3 regions of the Burkholderia thailandensis E264 genome follow, and region 1 is predicted to be linked to each of the others. Evidence: predicted binding sites of a transcription regulator. Region 1 holds the regulator's gene; each other region holds the start of a gene.
What was found. The regulator sigma-54, encoded in region 1, starts transcription at its own class of promoters, with help from an activator protein. The targets are predictions, from matches to a motif close to TGGCANGNAANCTGCTTT.
Positions count from the first base shown of each region.

Region 2: the regulator sigma-54 is predicted to act here: its motif matches at 3,249-3,266, upstream of adh (aldehyde dehydrogenase).
Region 3: the regulator sigma-54 is predicted to act here: its motif matches at 4,427-4,444, upstream of BTH_RS29475 (collagen-like triple helix repeat-containing protein).

Region 1 covers NC_007651.1:535,692-542,275, reverse strand. The annotation lists gene BTH_RS14680 (KdsC family phosphatase) at 1-279, shown strand, start outside; gene lptC (LPS export ABC transporter periplasmic protein LptC) at 284-898, shown strand; gene lptA (lipopolysaccharide transport periplasmic protein LptA) at 917-1,582, shown strand; gene lptB (LPS export ABC transporter ATP-binding protein) at 1,579-2,355, shown strand; gene BTH_RS14660 (RNA polymerase factor sigma-54) at 2,526-4,034, shown strand; gene hpf (ribosome hibernation-promoting factor, HPF/YfiA family) at 4,184-4,543, shown strand; gene BTH_RS14650 (PTS sugar transporter subunit IIA) at 4,776-5,285, shown strand; gene hprK (HPr(Ser) kinase/phosphatase) at 5,414-6,382, shown strand; gene rapZ (RNase adapter RapZ) at 6,459-6,584, shown strand, end outside.
Region 2 covers NC_007651.1:3,699,857-3,706,440, reverse strand. The annotation lists gene BTH_RS28735 (thiamine pyrophosphate-binding protein) at 1-771, shown strand, start outside; gene BTH_RS28730 (glycosyltransferase family 9 protein) at 804-1,871, shown strand; gene BTH_RS28725 (helix-turn-helix domain-containing protein) at 1,993-3,021, opposite strand; gene adh (aldehyde dehydrogenase) at 3,327-4,847, shown strand; gene BTH_RS28715 (MFS transporter) at 5,267-6,584, opposite strand, start outside.
Region 3 covers NC_007650.1:476,087-482,670, reverse strand. The annotation lists gene BTH_RS02085 (sensor domain-containing diguanylate cyclase) at 1-511, shown strand, start outside; gene BTH_RS02080 (zinc-finger-containing protein) at 641-1,090, shown strand; gene BTH_RS02075 (S53 family peptidase) at 2,036-3,961, shown strand; gene BTH_RS29475 (collagen-like triple helix repeat-containing protein) at 4,480-6,285, shown strand; gene BTH_RS02060 (methyltransferase family protein) at 6,375-6,584, shown strand, end outside.

The sequences.
Region 1 (6,584 bases):
GCCGAGAACAAGCTCGCCGTGTTCGGCGAGCTGCTGCGCACGCTCGGCCTCGAGCCCGGCGAGTGCGGCTACATGGGCGACGACTGGCCCGATCTCGCGGTGATGCTGCGTTGCGGCTTCGCGGCCGCGCCGGCGAACGCGCATCCGGACGTGATCGCGCGCGCGCACTGGGTCGCCGAGGCCCGCGGCGGCCAGGGCGCGGTGCGCGAAGTGTGCGACGCGATCCTGCGCGCGCAGCGCCGCTACGACGCGCTGCTCGCGGCCGCCTGCGGAGCCTGAGCGGATGGACGGCAAATTCCGGTTGACCTCGATGATCCCGCTCGCCGCGATGGCGGCGCTCGCGGGCGGCACGTACTGGCTGCTGCAGGCGACGCTGCCGCCGCCCGGCGAGGCGCTCGTGCGGCCGAAATCGCACACGCCCGACTACTTCGCGGACAATTTCTCCGTCACCGAGCTCGACCAGACGGGCTCGACCCAGTACCGGCTGACGGCCGCGGGCCTCGTCCACTACGAGGATGACGAGACGAGCGATCTGACGCAGCCGGCGCTGCGCGCCTTCCAGCCCGGCAAGCCGACCGTGACGGCCACCGCGAAACGCGGCACCGTGAACGGCGACGTGTCGATCGTCGATTTGTATGACGATGCGCGGATCCTGCGCGCGGCGGGCGCGGGCGACCCGCCGATGCAGGCGGATTCCCAGCATTTCCGGGTGCTGGTCAATGACGATGTGATCGAGACCGAAAAGCCGGTTAAACTTCAGCGCGGCCTGTCGATCGCGAACGCCGCCGCCGGGATGAAGTACAACAACGTCACCCGGGTCATCGAACTTTACGGCAACGTGCGCGGCACGATCGCCGCTTCCGACACGTCCGGCGGCGCTGCTGGCCAACCCAAGTAACTCACCACGCGGGACTGCATGAACGAATCGTTCCCCTGTTTATTTCCGAGCGGCGCACGCCGCGCCGTGCGCGCGATGGTCGCGGCGGCGCTCGTCGCGGCGCCGCTCGCGGGCGTCGCGCCCGCAGCTCACGCCGAAAAGGCCGATCGCGACAAGCCGATCAACGTCGAGGCGGACAACCTGACCTATGACGACCTGAAGCAGGTCACGGTCGCGACGGGCAACGTCGTCATCACGAAGGGCACGATCCTGATCAAGGGCGATCGCGTCGAAGTGCGCCAGGACCCGCAGGGCTACCAGTACGCGACGGCGACGGCCTCCGGCAAGAAACACGCGTCGTTCCGCCAGAAGCGCGAAGGCCTCGACGAATACATCGACGGCGATGCCGAGCGCATCGACTACGACGGCAAGCAGGATCTGACCACCCTCACGACGAACGCGACGGTGCGCCGCCTGCAGGGCCAGTCGACCGTGGCCGACACGGTCCACGGCAGCGTGATCACGTACGACGGCCAGCGCGACTTCTACACGGCGCGCGGCGGCAAGGACGTCGCCGGCCCGGGCAATCCGGGCGGCCGCGTGCGCGCGATGCTCACGCCGAAGAACGGCGGCCCGGCGCCGCTGTCCGGCAGCCCCGCGCAGCTCGCGCCGTCGAACAACATTCAGGGAGCCCCGAACCCGTGAACGCGCTCCCCAATCGCCAACCGGCCGGCACGTCGAGCTCGCTCGTCGTGCGCAACCTGAAGAAGCGCTATGGCTCGCGCACCGTCGTCAAGGACGTGTCGCTCGACGTGAAAAGCGGCGAGGTCGTCGGCCTGCTCGGTCCGAACGGCGCGGGCAAGACGACGTCGTTCTACATGATCGTCGGCCTCGTGCCGCTCGACGCGGGCGACATCTCGCTGAACGGCAGCCCGATCAGCCTGATGCCGATCCACAAGCGCGCGTCGCTCGGCCTGTCGTACCTGCCGCAGGAAGCGTCGGTGTTCCGCAAGCTGACCGTCGAGCAGAATGTGCGCGCGGTGCTCGAGCTGCAGCACGACGACAACGGCAAGCGGCTGGCGAAGAGCGAGATCGGCGCGCGCACGGAGGCGCTCCTCGAGGAGCTGCAGATCGCGCACCTGCGCGAGAACCCGGCGCTGTCGCTGTCGGGCGGCGAACGCCGCCGCGTCGAGATCGCGCGCGCGCTCGCGAGCAACCCGAGCTTCATCCTGCTCGACGAGCCGTTCGCGGGCGTCGATCCGATCGCGGTGCTCGAAATCCAGAAGATCGTGAAATTCCTGAAGCAGCGCAACATCGGCGTGCTGATCACCGATCACAACGTGCGCGAGACGCTCGGCATCTGCGATCACGCTTACATCATCAGCGACGGCTCGGTGCTCGCATCCGGCGCGCCGAAGGAAATCATCGAAAACGAAAGCGTGCGGCGCGTCTACCTCGGCGAGCACTTCCGCATGTAGGCGGCGCGGGACACGATCCCGCCGCCGCCTCCTTTCCCCGGCGCGATCCGCGCCGCCTCACCGCACGCCCGGTTCGCGCCGCGCGTGCGCGCCCCGCGCGCCGAGCGTCATCCCGAATGCCTCAACGCGCCGCCCTCGTGGCAAACTTCCGGTATGACTTCCCTTTTGCCATGAAAGCCAGTCTCCAACTTCGCCTGTCGCAGCATCTCGCGCTCACGCCCCAGCTTCAGCAATCGATCCGGCTGCTGCAGTTGTCGACGCTCGAACTGCAGCAGGAAGTCGCAACGGCGATCGCGCAGAACCCGCTGCTCGAGAACGACGACGACTGGATCGCGAGCCCCCTGCGCGTCGCGGCCGACGGCTCGGTGATCGCGCAGACGCCCGCGTCGTCCTCGCCCGAGCCGATGTCCGGCGCGTCGAACGGCACGACTGCGACGAATGAGCGCACCGAGCGCGACGAAACCGCCGGCGTCGACGAATACGACGGCTATTCGGCCGACGGCGGCGACGCGAGCCAGTGGAATCTCGACGACTTCGGCCGCTCCCCCGCCGCATCCGACGACGACGATCTGCCGCCGATGCAGATCCACGAAACCTCGACGTCGCTGCGCGATCATCTGATGGCGCAGTTGCGCGTCACGCAGGCGAGCCCGCGCGATCGCGCGCTCGTCACGTTCCTGATCGAATCGCTCGACGACGACGGCTACCTGAGCGCGTCGCTCGACGAAGTGCTCGCCGATCTGCCGGCGGAGCTCGAAGTCGACGTCGACGAACTGAACGCGGCGCTCGCGCTCGTGCACAGCTTCGATCCGGCGGGCGTCGGCGCGCGGTCCGCGTCCGAATGCCTGAAGCTGCAGTTGCTGCGGCTGGATCCGTCCCCGACGCGCACGCTCGCGCTCGATATCGTGTCGCAGCATCTCGAACTGCTTGCCGCGCGCGATTTCACGCGCCTGCGCAAGCAACTGAAGGCGACCGACGACGAGCTGCGCGACGCGCACGCGCTGATCCGCTCGCTCGAGCCGTTTCCCGGCGCGGCGTACGGCAAGGCCGAAGCCGATTACGTGGTGCCCGACATCATCGTGAAGAAGGCCGGCCAGAGCTGGCAGGCGGAACTCAATCCGGAAGTGGTGCCGAAGCTGCGTATCAACCATCTTTACGCGAACATCCTGCGCAACAGCCGGGGCGATCCGAGCGCGGGATCGCTGAAGCAGCAGCTTCAGGAAGCGCGCTGGCTGATCAAGAATATTCAGCAGCGGTTCGAGACGATCCTGCGGGTCGCGCAGGCGATTGTCGAACGTCAGAAGAATTTCTTCGCGCACGGCGAAATTGCGATGCGCCCCTTGGTTTTGCGGGAAATAGCTGATACGCTGGGCCTACACGAGTCGACTGTCTCCCGTGTGACAACCGGCAAGTACATGCTGACTCCGTTCGGCACACTTGAATTTAAGTACTTCTTCGGGTCGCACGTATCGACAGACACCGGAGGTGCCGCGTCGTCGACAGCGATCCGCGCCCTCATCAAACAACTGATAGGAGCCGAAGACCCCAAATCCCCTCTTTCGGACAGTCGCATAGCCGAGCTGCTAGCGGAACAAGGGTTCGTGGTCGCGCGCCGCACGGTTGCCAAATATCGCGAAGCCCTCAAGATCCCGGCGGTGAATCTGCGCAAGTCTCTGTAGCCCGTCGCCACGCGGCGGGCGTTTTCCGGCCGCCGCATCGTCGACGGCAAAGCCGGCCGACCGATGCCCGCTCACCGCGAGCATCGGCAACGAAATCGGCAGGCATGCCGCCTCTATGCGGAAGGTGGTCATTAGCTTGGAGAAGCACTATGAACCTGAAGATCAGTGGACACCATCTCGAAGTCACGCCTGCTATCCGCGAATACGTGATCACCAAGCTCGACAGGGTGCTACGCCATAGCGATCAGGTCATCGATGGCGCTGTGATCCTCACGGTCGACAATCACAAAGAGAAGGACAAGCGGCAAAAGGCGGAAATCACGCTGCATCTGAAGGGTAAGGATATCTTCGTCGAAAGCGCGAACGGCGATTTGTACGCGGCGATCGACCTGCTGATCGACAAGCTCGACCGCCAGGTGGTCAAGCACATGGAGCGTCTGCAGACGCACGCGCACGAGCCGATCAAGCATCAGCAGACCGCCGAACAGATCGAACTTCCGCCGCAATGATCGCGGCGCGACAGCGCCAGCCGAACCGCCCGCCTCGACGGGCGGTTTTTTATTGTGCAAATCGCCTCGGCGCGACGCGGATGCGCCGCGCGCCGCGCGATTCCCGACAGTTGTCGCGGTGCGCGGCGCCGTCTGCAGTGCTCTATAATGTTTCGGTTATTATCGGGGGCGACGAGCCGGTTTGCCGCGCTTCACAGGTTTCCGTCGCCTAACGCCGTCCTTTTTGACCGACATGGAAAATCAGTCCGCCGCGAGGAGACCCCAGGCCGCCCCTACGCCTGCCAACATGAATCGCCTAGCCAAAATCCTGCCTTTGGAGAACGTCGTCATCGGCCTCTCCGTCACCAGCAAGAAACGCGTCTTCGAACAAGCCGGCCTGATCTTCGAGAATCAGAACGGCATCGCCCGCAGCACCGTCACCGACAATCTGTTCGCACGCGAGCGTCTCGGTTCGACGGGCCTCGGCGAAGGCGTTGCCATTCCGCATGGCCGGATCAAGGGACTCAAGCACCCGCTCGCCGCATTCGTGCGGCTCGCCGAGCCGATCCCGTTCGAGGCGCCGGACGGCCAGCCCGTGTCGCTGCTGATCTTCCTGCTCGTGCCCGAGCAGGCGACGCAGGCGCACCTCGAAATCCTTTCCGAAATCGCCCAGTTGCTGTCCGATCGCGACACGCGCGAGCGCCTGCATACCGAGCCGGATCGCGACGAGTTGCATCGACTCCTGACTCAGTGGCAACCTTAAGCTGATCGGGGCGGTTCGTTCCCCATTGCGTCGCGGCCCGCGCCGCCGAGCCGAGCCGCCCGCCGCCGGGCCGGCGCCGCAACCGCCGTTGCAGCGTCAGGGCGCCGGCTCCTTGGAGTGACGGACTCATGGATACGTCCAGCATCAACGCCCAGAGCATCTTCGACGACAACGCAGCCATGCTGAAGCTCAGCTGGCTGACGGGGCATGAAGGCTGGGAACGCGGTTTTTCCGCCGATACGGTCGCGAACGCGACGTCGAGCGCCGACCTCGTCGGCCACCTGAACCTGATCCACCCGAACCGGATCCAGGTGCTCGGCGAAGCCGAAATCGACTACTACCAGCGCCAGACCGACGAAGACCGCTCGCGCCACATGGCCGAACTGATCGCGCTCGAGCCGCCGTTTCTCGTCGTCGCGGGCGGCGCCGCCGCGCCGCCCGAGCTCGTCCTGCGCTGCACGCGCTCGTCGACGCCGCTGTTCACGACGCCGATGTCGGCCGCCGCTGTGATCGACAGCCTGCGCCTGTACATGTCGCGCATCCTCGCGCCGCGCGCGACGCTGCACGGCGTGTTCCTCGACATCCTCGGCATGGGCGTGCTGCTGACGGGCGATTCGGGCCTCGGCAAGAGCGAGCTCGGCCTCGAGCTGATCAGCCGCGGCCACGGGCTTGTCGCCGACGACGCGGTCGACTTCGTCCGACTTGGCCCCGATTTCGTCGAGGGGCGCTGCCCGCCGCTTCTGCAGAACCTGCTCGAAGTGCGCGGCCTGGGCCTCCTCGACATCAAGACGATCTTCGGCGAAACCGCGGTGCGCCGGAAGATGAAGCTCAAGCTGATCGTCCAGCTCGTGCGCCGGCCCGACGGCGAGTTCCAGCGGCTGCCGCTCGAAAGCCAGACGGTCGACGTGCTCGGCCTGCCGATCAGCAAGGTGACGATCCAGGTCGCGGCGGGCCGCAACCTCGCGGTGCTCGTCGAGGCGGCGGTGCGCAACACGATCCTGCAGCTGCGCGGCATCGACACGCTGCGCGACTTCATGGACCGCCAGCGCCTCGCGATGCAGGACCCGGACAGCCAGTTCCCCGGCAAGCTCGTGTAACCCGCGCCGGCTTCGCGCGTGCCACGCTCGCGCAACGAGCCGGTGCTATGATGAAACGTCAGGATTTCCTCTTTCCATGCGCATTGTCCTCATCACCGGCATCTCCGGCTCCGGCAAGTCCGTCGCACTGAACGCGCTCGAGGATGCGGGCTACTATTGCGTCGACAACCTGCCGCCGCACGTGCTGCCCGAACTCGCCCGC
Region 2 (6,584 bases), 650 kb from region 1:
CAGGGCGCGGACGAGCTGGGACGCGTCTATGCGGCCGATCTGCCGATCGCCTCCGGCATGCCCGAGATCGCCGCGCAACTCGCCGCGCTCGAGCCGCCGGCATCGCCCGCGTGGGCGGGCAGCGCCGCCGACGCGCATCGCGCGTATCTCGACTGGCGCGCGCCGCGGCCGATGCCGGGCGACGTGCAGCTCGGCGACGTGATGCGGCAATTGCGCGAACGCCTGCCGCACGACGCGATCGTGACGAACGGCGCCGGCAACTACGCCGCATGGCTGCACCGCCACTTCGCATACCGCCACTTCCGCTCGCAGCTCGCGCCGACAAGCGGCGCAATGGGTTACGGCGTGCCGGCCGCGCTCGCGGCGAAGTCGCTGTATCCGCAACGCACGGTCGTCGCGCTCGCGGGCGACGGCTGCTTCATGATGGCCGGCAACGAGCTCGCGACCGCGATCCAGTACGGGCTCGCGATCATCGTGCTCGTCGTGAACAACGGTCATTTCGGCACGATCCGCATGCATCAGGAGCGCAACTATCCGGCGCGCGTGCACGGCACCGGGCTCACGAACCCGGATTTCGCCGCGTATGCGCGCGCGTTCGGGGCACACGGCGAGACGGTCGAGCGCACGGCCGATTTCCTGCCCGCGCTCGAACGCGCGCTCGCAAGCGGTGCGCCCGCGCTGATCGAGATCCGCGTGCCGCAGGACGCGTGCACGCCCGCCGCGACGCTCGAGCAGGTGCGCGAGCAGGGGTTGCGCGCGCGTCGCGCGTGAGTGGCCGCGCGGCCGACGAGCGCTCCCTCGCGATGACGATGACATTCGACGACACCACGCTGTCGCCCGCCGATGCGCTCGCGTACCCCGGCACGCTGCTTTCGCCCGACGGGCGGCTCGTCGCGCCTTACGATCTCGAATGCACGAGCGCCGATGCGCGCGGCTACGTCGGCGCGGCGGCCCGGGTCGGGCTGCTGCACGCGGCGAGCCGCCCGTTCGCGCTCGATTACGCGACGTTGTCGACGGTTCACGTCATCAACGGGATGGGCGTCACGCTCGGCGATTCGGTGATCGGGCTGACCGCGCTCGCGGCGATCAAGGCGCGGCACCCGCACGTGCGCTTCGTGCTGTACCGTCCCGCGCACGCGCCCGCGTACGTCGATGCGCTGTACCGGCTCGCGGCCGATGCGATCGCGCCGGTCCGCACGCTGCCGTGGCCCGCGGCCGACCTGCCGGCGCGCGACACGCGAATCGATCTCGGCAATCACCTGTACTGGCCCGCATTCGCGGCGCGGCCGATGATCGACTTCTTCGTCGCGTCGCTCGGCGTGCCGCCCGAGTCGATCGCGGCCGACGCGAAATGCAATCGCTGGCTCGCGCGGCTGACGCTGCCCACGCTGCCGCCCGAATGGCGCGGCCGGCCGTACGCGTTGTTCTGCCCGCAGGCGAGCACGCCGCTGCGCAGCATTCCGGCGGCACGGCGCGCGGCGCTCGTCGAGCGGCTCGCGCGCGCGTATCGGCTGCCCGTGCTCGGCTTCGGGCCGATCAGCCATCCGGATTATGTCGATGTGAGCGGCCACTCCGCCGATACCGCGCAATTCATCAGTTGGGTCGGGCACGCAAGCATCGTGCTCTGCGCGGATACGTCGGCCGTGCACATCGCGGCCGGGTTCGACGTGCCGACGCTCGCGTGCTTTTCGAGCATCGCGCCCGAGCTGCGGGTGCGCGACTATCCGTTTTGTACGGCGATCGAGCTCGATGTGCCCGAGATGCTGCGCAATCGCCACAAAAGCGATGCGGCGGACGATATCGCGCAAATCGACGCCGCGTATCGGCGCATCGACTGGGACGCGATCGCGTGGCCGCAGGCGCGGACGTGAACACCCGCGCGACAAGCCGATGACTCCGCGTGCGCGCCGGGTACGCCGCGCGCGAGCCGCGAGCCACGATTCGTAAGCCGCGAGCCGCCCGACGCCGGCGGCCGGCGCGCCGCTCACCGCCTCAGCAGGCGAGCGCGCCGCGCAGCGTCTCCGATGGCCGCGCGCCGAACATCCGCCGGTAATCGGTCGCGAACTGGCTCAGGTGCCAAAACCCCCACGCGGCCGCGACGTCCTGCACCGAATCCGCCGCGCGCCCGCGCAAGTCGCGCCGCACGCCATTGAGCCGCAGCGCGCGCAGATAGGTCGCGGGCGCCATCCCGAGCACGTCCTGGAAGCAGTACTGCAGCGTGCGCCGGCTCACATGCAGTTGCTCGCACAGCTCCGGCACGCCGACGGGCCGCGAGCGGTGCGCGAGCACGTAATCGCGCGCGGCCGCGACGATCCTGCGCCGCCGCGACGAATGCTCGATCGTCGCATCGGCCGCGGGAGACGCGCACAGATCGAACAACGCCGCAAGCACCTCCGCCTGCAGATCGTTGCGCGCGCAGTCCGACAGCGGCGCGCCCGCCGCGCTCATCGCGTCCGCGTCGTCGAGACGCTGCGCGAGCAGCGCGCAAAGCCGCGTGAGCCGCGCCTCGCCGACGCGCACGACGGGCACGAGCGGCAATCGCTCGTCGAGCCCGCAGCGCTCGACTTCCTCCGCATAGCGGCGCAGCACCGCGCCGCGCACGACGACACCGTAGATCGAGAATTGCGCGGGCGTGAGCAGCTCGAATTCGACATTGCCGGGCCGAAACGCCAGCGCGTCGGCGGCGATCGGCCGCGCATCGATGCGCGCCGCGCCGTCGCGCGCGACCGGAATGCCGAACCAGTACGCATCGCCGCGCACTTCGCACGCCTGCCGCAGCGTGTGGCTCGTCGTCTCGCGGAACACCTTCATCGTGTCGAGCGGCAGCTCGGTTAGCGTGCCGACGAAACGGCCCGCCGCGAGCTGGTCGTAGGTCTGGCGCCAGCCGATCAGGTTGCGCGCCTGCTCGTCGGCGTCGTGCGCGACGCTGACGAGCGCACGCCCGGCCGCGCCGCCATCGCCGTCCGCGCTGCGTCCCGTATCCTCCGCCGTCGTCTCGGCGCCGGCGTGCTCGTGATCCATCGCGCCTCCTTTTGCGTCGCTGAAGCTGAAACGATCCGTCCGATTACGCAATTCCCATGCCGAAGCGTACCGTCGCCAAAATCGCCGATGTGGGTGCGACGCTGTGCCGCGTTTGAACAACCGGCGCGCGGCGGGTGTTCAACCGTGGCGCAGTTCGCCGCGCGCCGCCGCGCCGCGCGTGCGCCTGGCCCCGCGCCGGCGCTCCGATGCACCGCGGCGCAGCCCGCTGGCACGGTTTTGGCGTAACGATCGGCGTCGCGCACGTCGCGCGGCGCATCACCGATACCGACATGCGAGGAGCAACGATGAATCACGCGGACATGCAACATCTGAACATCGAATTTCCGTACCGCAAGCAGTACGGGAATTTCATCGGCGGCGAATGGGTCGCCCCGATCGGCGGTGAGTATTTCGACAACGTCTCGCCCGTCACCGGCCGGCCGTTCACCGCGATCCCTCGCTCGCGCGAAGCCGACGTCGAGCTCGCGCTCGACGCCGCGCACGCGGCAAAGGCGGGCTGGGCCGCGACGGACGCGGCCCAGCGCGCGAACGTGCTGCTGAGGATCGCCGATCGGATGGAGGCGAACCTCGCGCGCCTCGCGGTCGCCGAGACGATCGACAACGGCAAGCCGCTGCGCGAGACGACCGCGGCCGACGTGCCGCTCGCGATCGACCACTTCCGCTACTTCGCGGGCTGCATCCGCGCGCAGGAAGGCTCGATCGCCGACATCGGCGGCGACATGGTCGCCTATCACTTCCACGAGCCGCTCGGCGTCGTCGGCCAGATCATCCCGTGGAACTTTCCGCTCCTGATGGCCGCGTGGAAGCTCGCGCCCGCGCTCGCGGCCGGCAACTGCGTCGTGCTCAAGCCCGCCGAGCAGACGCCCGCGTCGATCCTCGTGTTCGCCGAGCTGATCCAGGATCTGCTGCCGCCCGGCGTGCTCAACATCGTCAACGGCTTCGGCCTCGAAGCGGGCAAGCCGCTCGCGTCGAGCAAGCGAATCGCGAAGATCGCGTTCACGGGAGAGACGTCGACGGGCCGCCTCATCATGCAGTACGCGAGCGAGAACCTGATTCCCGTCACGCTCGAGCTCGGCGGCAAGAGTCCGAACATCTTCTTCGCCGACGTGATGGACCGCGACGACAGCTACTTCGACAAGGCGCTCGAAGGCTTCGCGATGTTCGCGCTGAACCAGGGCGAGGTCTGCACGTGCCCGTCGCGCGCGCTCGTCGAGGAGAGCATCTACGAGCGCTTCATCGAGCGTGCGATCAAGCGCGTCGAGGCGATCAAGCAAGGCCATCCGCTCGATTCGCAGACGATGATCGGCGCGCAGGCGTCGTCCGAGCAGCTCGAGAAGATCCTGTCGTACATCGACATCGGCCGCGGCGAGGGCGCGCAATGCCTGACGGGCGGCGAGCGCAACGTGCTCGGCGGCGAACTCGCCGAAGGCTACTACGTGAAGCCGACCGTGTTCCGCGGCCACAACAAGATGCGCATCTTCCAGGAAGAGATTTTCGGGCCGGTGCTCGCGGTGACGACGTTCAAGACCGAAGAGGAAGCGCTCGAGATCGCGAACGACACGCAGTACGGCCTGGGCGCGGGCGTCTGGACGCGCGACGGCAACCGCGCGTACCGCTTCGGCCGCGGCATCCAGGCCGGCCGCGTGTGGACCAACTGCTATCACGCGTATCCGGCGCACGCGGCGTTCGGCGGCTACAAGCAATCGGGCATCGGCCGCGAGACGCACAAGATGATGCTCGACCACTACCAGCAGACGAAGAACCTGCTCGTCAGCTACAGCGAAAAGCCGCTCGGGTTCTTCTGATCCCGCGCGCGCGACGCGAATCGTTCGCGCCGCGCGCCGCATGAACGGCTTGGCCTGGCCCGGCGGATTCGCGTGTCGACGCGGCTCCGTCGGGCTTTTTCGCGCTTGCGTCGATTCGGCCCGGCGGCCGAATCGCTCACGGCAACGGGATACGCGGGCGACGCGTCTTTCGCGGCCGAGCGTTCCGGCGCCGGCGCTCGCGCGTCGGCCCTTCTGCCGGCCCTCGCGCCGCTGGCCCCTCCGTCATCGACGCTTCAGCCGCTCGATCTTCCGTCGTCGCTTCGCTCGTCGCCTCTTCGATCTCTCGGATCTCTTCGATCTCTCCGATCTCTCGGGTCTCTCCGAACATTGGCCGCACGGCCATCGCGCCAGGCCGGCGCGCGGCCGCCTCCCTTTATCCTCCGCACTTCATTCGCACTTCATCCGCACTCACGATCGAGCGTCGGCGCACGGCGAACGCCCGCGCTCGCCGGTTCGGCCACCGGCTCGTCTTGCGCGCGAGTCCCGCTCAGGAACGCGAACGCGGCGAGCGCGCACAGCAGCGTGACGACCGTCAGCCCGCCGAGCAGGCTGCCGAACGCAGCCGCATAGCTTTGCCGCAGCGCGTCGCGCGCGACGCCCGGCAGCAGCGCGGCCGCATGCGCGAGGTCGCCCGTCGCGAGCCGCGCGGCGGCCTCGTGCACGGCGGCGGGCGCGACGAGCGACGGCACCGCGTCGCGCACGTGCGGCTGCGCGAGCGTCGCGAGAATCGCATTGACGATCGCGAGCGCGATCCCCTCGCCGGCGACGCGCGTCGTGCTGAAAATGCCCGTCGCCATTCCGGCGCGCTCCTTCGGCACGACGCTCACCGACAAGCCGTCCATCAGCCCCCACGGCATCCCCGCGCCAATGCCGATCGCGAGCATCGGCGCGATCGCCGCCGCGCCCGCGCCGCCGTGCAGCGCGCGGCCGAGCCACGCGAGGCCCGCGGCCGCGATCACGAGCCCGATGCCCGAGATCACGCCCGCCGACATCCAGCGCGTGAGCGTCGCCGCGAGCATCGGCACGACGAGCATCGGCGCGGACAACGCGAGCATGAGCCAGCCGGCGTCGATTTCGCTGAAGCCGTCGATGCCGATGAAGCGCAGCGGCAGCACGACGAGCAGCACGATGTAGCAGCAGCAGGTCGCGATCGGCAGCACCTGCACGCCGACGAAACGCGGGTAGCGGAACAGCGACAGATCGAGCATCGGCCGCGCGACGCGCGCCTCGATCGTCGCGAACGCGATCGCGCAGAGCGCCGCGCCCGCGAGCAGCGCCGCGACGAGCGGGCTCGCCCAGCCGCTTTCCTGCGCCTGGATCACGCCGAACGTGAAACACGACAGCATTGCCGTGAACGCGAGGGTCCCGGCCCAGTCAAGGCCCTGTGCCTGCGGATCGCGCGACTCGCGCATCCTCGGCACGCCGAACGCGAGCGACAGCGCGCCCGCCACGGCGCCCGTCGCGAAGATCGCGCGCCAGCCGAAGCACTCGATCAGCACGCCCGCAAGCACCGGGCCGAACGCGAGCCCGAGCCCGAACGTCGTGCCGAGCACGCTGAACGCACGGGTGCGCGCGGCGCCGTCGAACTCCTGCGCGAGCGCTGCCGTGCCGCCCGCGAGCGCCGCGGCGGCCGCCACGCCTTGCGCGGCGCGCAGCAAATCGACGGCGACGATCGACGGCGCGAAGCCGAGCGCGAGCGAGCACGCGGTGAAGCCG
Region 3 (6,584 bases), on a different replicon from region 1:
CCTCGCGCGCACCGACGCGCTGACGGGCCTCGGCAACCGCCGCGCGTTCGACGAGAACCTGCGCAGCGAATGGGCGCGCGCGCTGCGCACCGGCCGGCCGCTGTCGCTGCTGTTCGTCGACATCGATCAGTTCAAGGCCTACAACGACCACTACGGCCATCAGGCGGGCGACGACGTGCTGCGCGAAGTCGGCCGCTGCCTCGCGCTGAACGTGCGCCGCGCGGCCGACGACGTCTCGCGCTACGGCGGCGAGGAGTTCGTGATCACGCTGCCGGACATCGACGCAAAAAGCGCGGCCGCGATCGCCGAGCACATCCGCCGCGCGGTCTACGATCTCGACATCGAGCATGTGAGGAGCCCGTACGCGCGCGTGACCGTCAGCATCGGCCTCGTCACGTCGCACGAGCACGCCGCGCACTCCGACACGACGCTCGTCAAGATGGCCGACGCCGCGCTGTACCAAGCGAAATCGACGGGACGCAACCGCGTCTGCGACGCGCAGCACGCCTGAGCCGGCGCGTACGCGGCGGCCGCGCCGCGTTCGGGCTCGCGATCGCGCCCGGAAGGAACCGCGGCCGCGCGATCCGGTCATTCGTATACGCTATTGCCTTGTCCACACTCGAATCCCCTGCCCTGAACCATGCGCGTCGGCCGCCCCGTTCCCGCCCTCCCCCAACCCGTCTGCGACTACTGCGGCGCGAAAGCGCTGCTCGCACGCTTCGGCGACGACGCATACCCGTACCGCGAAGATCACGGCGAGCTGTGGATCTGTGCGCCGTGCGACGCGTGGATCGGCGTCTTCGCGCGCAGCCGGCGCCACGTGCCGCTCGGCCGGCTCGCGAACGCCGAGCTCAGGCACGCGAAATCCGAATTGCATGCGGCCCTCGAGCCGCTCGTCGCCGCAAAGATGCGGCGCGACGGCTGCAATGCGTTCGAGGCGCGTGCGAAGGGAATCCGCTGGCTCGCGACGCAGTTGGGGCTCGACGCCGCGTCGAGCACGATTCACACGTTCGATCTCGATGCATGCCGAAATGCGCTGCGGCTCGTCGAGCAATTCACGTCGCGCAAATCCCTATCCTCGAATTCGTAATACGGATTCGGCGCATCCATTTCGCCTCGAACGCCTTCCGCGGATTGCGCCGGCAACCCGCGCTTATCGAATTCGCGCCAAACGAATTACGACTCTAAATTTTTTAGATCGGATCAAAAAAAGTTTGACGCCTTGATTTTTTACTTGCTATCTTTTCGCAGACAAATGCCGCCGAAGGCACGCGGCACAAGCATTACCCGACATCACCCTAACCGAATTCTTCCAACTCAATTACATCGTTGACGAGGGGCGGCATTCAAATCACGAAGAAACCGCAGAGAATTTCCGGGCCACCGATTGACTCCTGATTAACCGGCAATCCGACGCCATTCATCGCAATTCGGAAATACCGAAAATCACTCGATTCACTGCGGATTTTCGAGATTGGATTTTCCGGCGATGTGGGCGGAGCCGGAATATCGAGTGTCGGGCCCATGCACTCGACAAACGGCGCGCGACAAGAGGGCATCGCGCATCGGCAACGCTGCCTGTTTCGCGCACGGTGCAACTCGCCCCGCGCCAACTGCGCAACAGAACGTGTGATCGATCTCGCACGCCGCTTCGCCGCGGCTGCGTGACGGGAATCGTGTTGTCCGAAATCGCAGGAAAGCGCGGCGCAGCGGCCGCGTCGGACCACCGCCGGGCCGATGCGCCGCCAGGGTCGCGAAACGGTTTTCGGCGCGTCGAACGCGGCCTTTCGCGCGCCATATGAATGGGATTCCTAAGCATCCGACGAACGACTGATCGAAACGCGCGGGCTCGCTCGACGCGAACGCCGTGCGAAACGGCGCCGCGCCGCCGCCGCATTCCATCGAAGGGAGGAAATCATGTCGCCGTGAACGTCTGCCGCGCCGCATCGCCGTGCATCGGCTGCACGCCGCGCGTCCCTACCCCGTCGGAGCGCGCCGTCGCATCCGTTCATCACCGTCTTATTGGGGCTCAAAAATGCAGAGAACTCAGCATGTCAACCGGCTATTCTCGAAACGCTTCGCGCTGTCGCGGCTACCGCTGGCGATTGCCGCCACGCTGTCCCCGCTCCTCGCGCACGCGGCGCCCGACTGGGTGCCCACCCGCACCGGCGCGTTCCTGATCGCGCGCGCGCCCGCATCGCAGACGCTCGCGAAAACCGCGCCGAGCTATGCGCTCAACATGATCGGCACGCCCGAGCTCACCGACACGAACGTCACGCCGCTCGAGCTGAGCCAGCCGCTGCGCGTGACCATCGTGCTGAAGAGCCGCAACGAAGCGCAGCTCGACGCACTCGTGCGCGAGGTGAACCAGCCCGGTAGCGCGAACTATCGCAAGTACCTGACGCCCGAGCAGTTCAAGGCGCGCTTCGCGCCGACCGACGGCCAGGTGCGGGCCGTCGTCGCGCACCTGAAGGCGAACGGCTTCGGCGACATCACGGTGTCGGCGAACAACAAGCTGATCTTCGCGCAAGGCAACGCGTCGAACGCGGAGCGCGGCTTCCGCACGACGCTCAAGCGCTTCAGCTATCGCGGCAAGGCAGTCTATGCGAACGACTCGGCCGCGCTGGTTCCCGCGTCGCTGAGCCCGTTCGTCGAATCGGTGCTCGGGCTGCAAAGCGCGGCCGTTCCACATCGGCTGATCCATCGCGGCACGCCGGCCGGCGCGCGCATCCAGACCGACACGATCACGAAGAACGCGGCAGCGAGCAGCTCGCAGGTCGGCCATCAGCCGACCGATTTCGCGCAGATCTACGGCGCGAGCGGGCTGCCCGCCGCGACCAACACGACGGTCGGGATCATCACGTGGGGCGACATGACGCAGACGATCGCCGACCTGAACACGTTCACGCAGAACGCGGGCCTGCCGAGCGTGAACACCGCCGTCGTCGCGGGCAGCTCGGGCACGCTCGCGGACGACGGCGATCCGGGCGAATGGGATCTCGACAGCCAGACGATCATCGGCACGTCGGGCGGCGTGAAGCAACTGATCTTCTATGCGGCCGTCAACGGCGACAGCAACGACAGCGGCCTCACGAACGCGACGCTGACCGCCGCGTACAACAAGGCCGTCACCGACGACGTCGCGAAGATCATCAACGTATCGCTCGGCGAGGACGAAGCGGCCTCGAATTCGGACGGCTCGCTCGCCGCGAACGACGCGGTGTTCAAGCAGGCTGTCGCGCAGGGGCAGATCTTCTCGGTGTCGTCCGGCGACGCGGGCGTCTATCAATGGTCGACCTCGCCGTACGGTGCGCCGGGCTACGTCGGCACCTACAGCGGCGGCAAGGTGACGACGAAGATCAATCTGGCGAAGTACAGCGTGTCGTCGCCGGCAAGCTCGCCGTATGTCGTCGCGGTCGGCGGCACGACGCTGTCGACGAGCGGCACGACGACCTGGGCGGGCGAGACCGTCTGGAACGAAGGGCTCGCCTACGCGGACGTCAGCGGCAGCGGCCAGCCGCTCGACAGCGCGGTGCGCCTGTGGGCGACGGGCGGCGGCGTCAGCGGCTACGAAGCGGCGCCGAGCTGGCAGACGGCCGCGCTCGGCAGCTCGGTGACGAAGCGCGTCGTGCCGGACGTCGCGTTCGACGCCGCCCAAGCGACGGGCGCGTATCTCGTGATCAACGGCCAAGCGAATCAGTTGGTCGGCGGCACGAGCCTCGCGTCGCCGATCTTCGTCGGCGGCTGGGCGCGCGTCGAATCGGCGAACGGCAACAGCCTCGGCCTGCCGACGTCGGCGTTCTACCAGGGCCTGCCGGGCAATCCGTCGCTCATTCACGACGTGACGTCGGGCAACAATGGCTACAACAGCTACGGCTACAGCGCGAAGTCCGGATGGGATGACGACACCGGCTTCGGCAGCCTCGACTTCGCGAAGGTCAGCGCGAGTTCGGTCAAGTAGCGGGAGGGAGTCGCCGCGCGTCGCCCGTTCGGGATGCGCGGCGGTGTCGGGGCGGTGTCGGGGCACGATGGGGCACGATGGGGCACGATGGGGCACGATGGGCGGCGTGCGGATCGGTCGATCGATGCCGGCCGAACGGTCGGTCAAAGCCGCATCGATCTCACTCCCATTTTCGAATCGCGCCGTTCTCGTCAGGAATCGCAACGCATTTGACACATTCGAATTCGCGCCGCCCGTACGCGCATTGACGTTCGATGCGCGGCTCTCGCGATCCCCCCTTGTTCCATGTTCCGTTCCGCGTTCCCGACGCCCCCGTTACGTCGTGCGGAACGTCACGTAGCGGAACCGGAACACGCTCATGGCGGCCTCGCAGAAAATCCGACTTTTCCGGCGAATTTCGAACGATTAATCGATCATTTAATATTTTTTATACATTAACGAAGATAAACTCTACGAAATAACCAATGGTACGAAAATTGCATCGACGACTGGCATCAAGATTTATCTGGGAGCCTGTCATGCAAAAACTGTTCAATAAATCGGCCATCGCAATCGGCATTTCCACCCTTCTCGCTCTGTCCGGCTGCGGCTCGGTCGACGGCCCGTCGCTGTCGGCCGGCGGCGTCAAGCCCGCCACCGTCGGCAATTCGGGGACTTCGGGGACCTCCGGTACATCGGGCACTTCCGGCACGTCGGGTTCGGGCGGCACGTCCGGATCGTCGGGTTCGGGGACTTCGGGCACGTCGGGGACTTCGGGCACCTCGGGGACCTCCGGTACGTCGGGCACTTCCGGTACGTCGGGCACTTCCGGCACCTCGGGGACTTCCGGTACCTCGGGCACCTCCGGCACCTCGGGGACTTCCGGCACCTCGGGCACTTCCGGTACGTCGGGCACTTCCGGCACCTCGGGGACTTCCGGCACCTCGGGGACTTCCGGTACGTCGGGCACCTCCGGTACGTCGGGCACCTCCGGTACGTCGGGCACCTCCGGCACGTCGGGGACCTCCGGTACGTCGGGCACCTCCGGTACGTCGGGCACCTCCGGTACGTCGGGCACCTCCGGTACGTCGGGCACCTCCGGTACGTCGGGCACCTCCGGTACGTCGGGCACCTCCGGTACGTCGGGCACCTCCGGTACGTCGGGCACCTCCGGCACCGCCTCCTCCCCGCTCGGCAATATCCTCGCGCAGACCGGCAACCTGATCACCGCGACGGGCACCGTCGTCTCCGCCACCGGCAACCAGATCTCTGGGACGTCGGTGCCGGGCGTCAACAGCGCGACGACCACGAACCTCGGCAACGCCGTCAGCTCGCTCGGCAACGGCGTCCAGACGCTCGGCAACGGCACCGCCGCCGGCCTCGGCACGCTCGGCACGTCGACGAACCCGCTCGGGCCGACGCTCACGTCGACATCGGGCGTCGTATCGAACGTCGGCAATGCGGTTTCGTCGCTCGGCGGCGTCGTGACGAGCATCGGCACCGGCCCGCTCGCGCCGCTCGCCCCCGTCACGTCGCCGCTCGGCGGCGCGGTCGGCACGCTCGGCAGCACCGTCACGCAGGTCGGCTCAGGCCTGAACAACGTGCTCACGAGCGCGCCCATCCAGCAGCTCGAGACGGGCGTCAGCTCGATCATCAATCCGATCACGAACGCCGTCTCCGGCACGACGCAGACGATCGGCACCGCCACCGGCCTCGGCGCGCCGGTCAACAACCTGCTGACCACCGTCGGCAACGGGCTGAACGCGGCCGGCACGAAGGTGTCGGGCTCGACGAACAACCAGGTGGTCCAGGCGGTCGGCGGCGTCGTCAGCCAGCTCGGCAACACGGTCACGAGCGTCGGCGGCCTGCTGACGGGCGGCACGACCAATCCGCTTGCGCCGATCACCGGCGTGCTGTCCGGCGGCTCGACCAACCCGCTCGCGCCGATCACCGGCGTCGCGGGCTCGCTGAGCGGCACGCTCGGCGCCAACGCGGGCCTCACGGCGGGCACGACGCAGCCGGGCGCGACGACGAATCCGCTCGCGCCCGTCACCGGCCTGCTCGGCGGCCTGTCGGGTTCGGCGGGCGGCAACGCGACGGCGGGCCTGACCGCCGCGCTCGCGCCCGTCACGAATCTCGTCGGCTCGCTGACCGCCGGCATGACCGGCGCCGTCGCGGCAACGCCGCCCGCCACGACCGCCGGCTCGACGACGACCGCGCCCGCCACGGGCGTCGTCGGCAGCCTGACCGGCGGCGCGACCGCGAGCGGCACGTCGACGACGAACCTGCTCGCGCCCGTGACCAACCTGATCGGCGGGCTGCTCGGCAGCGTGTCGGGCAAGTAGGCGCAGGCAAGCCGAACGGCGCGGCGGCCGGGTCCAACCATTCCAAACGCCCGGCCGCCCGCCGTCCATGTCATGACACGGGGGATGACATGCAATCCACTCTCGACAGCGTCGCGAACGCGCAAGAACGGCCGCCGCGTTCGGCGACGCCATTTTCGATCGGCCTCGCCGGCATCGCCGCGGGGCTCTTCACGCTGTGGGCGTCGCGCGGCGCGGCCGCGCTGACGGGCACCGAGCGCAGCCTGCTCGCGTGCGCGGCGATCATCGCGACGATCGGCGCATACGAGCTGTTCGTCGCG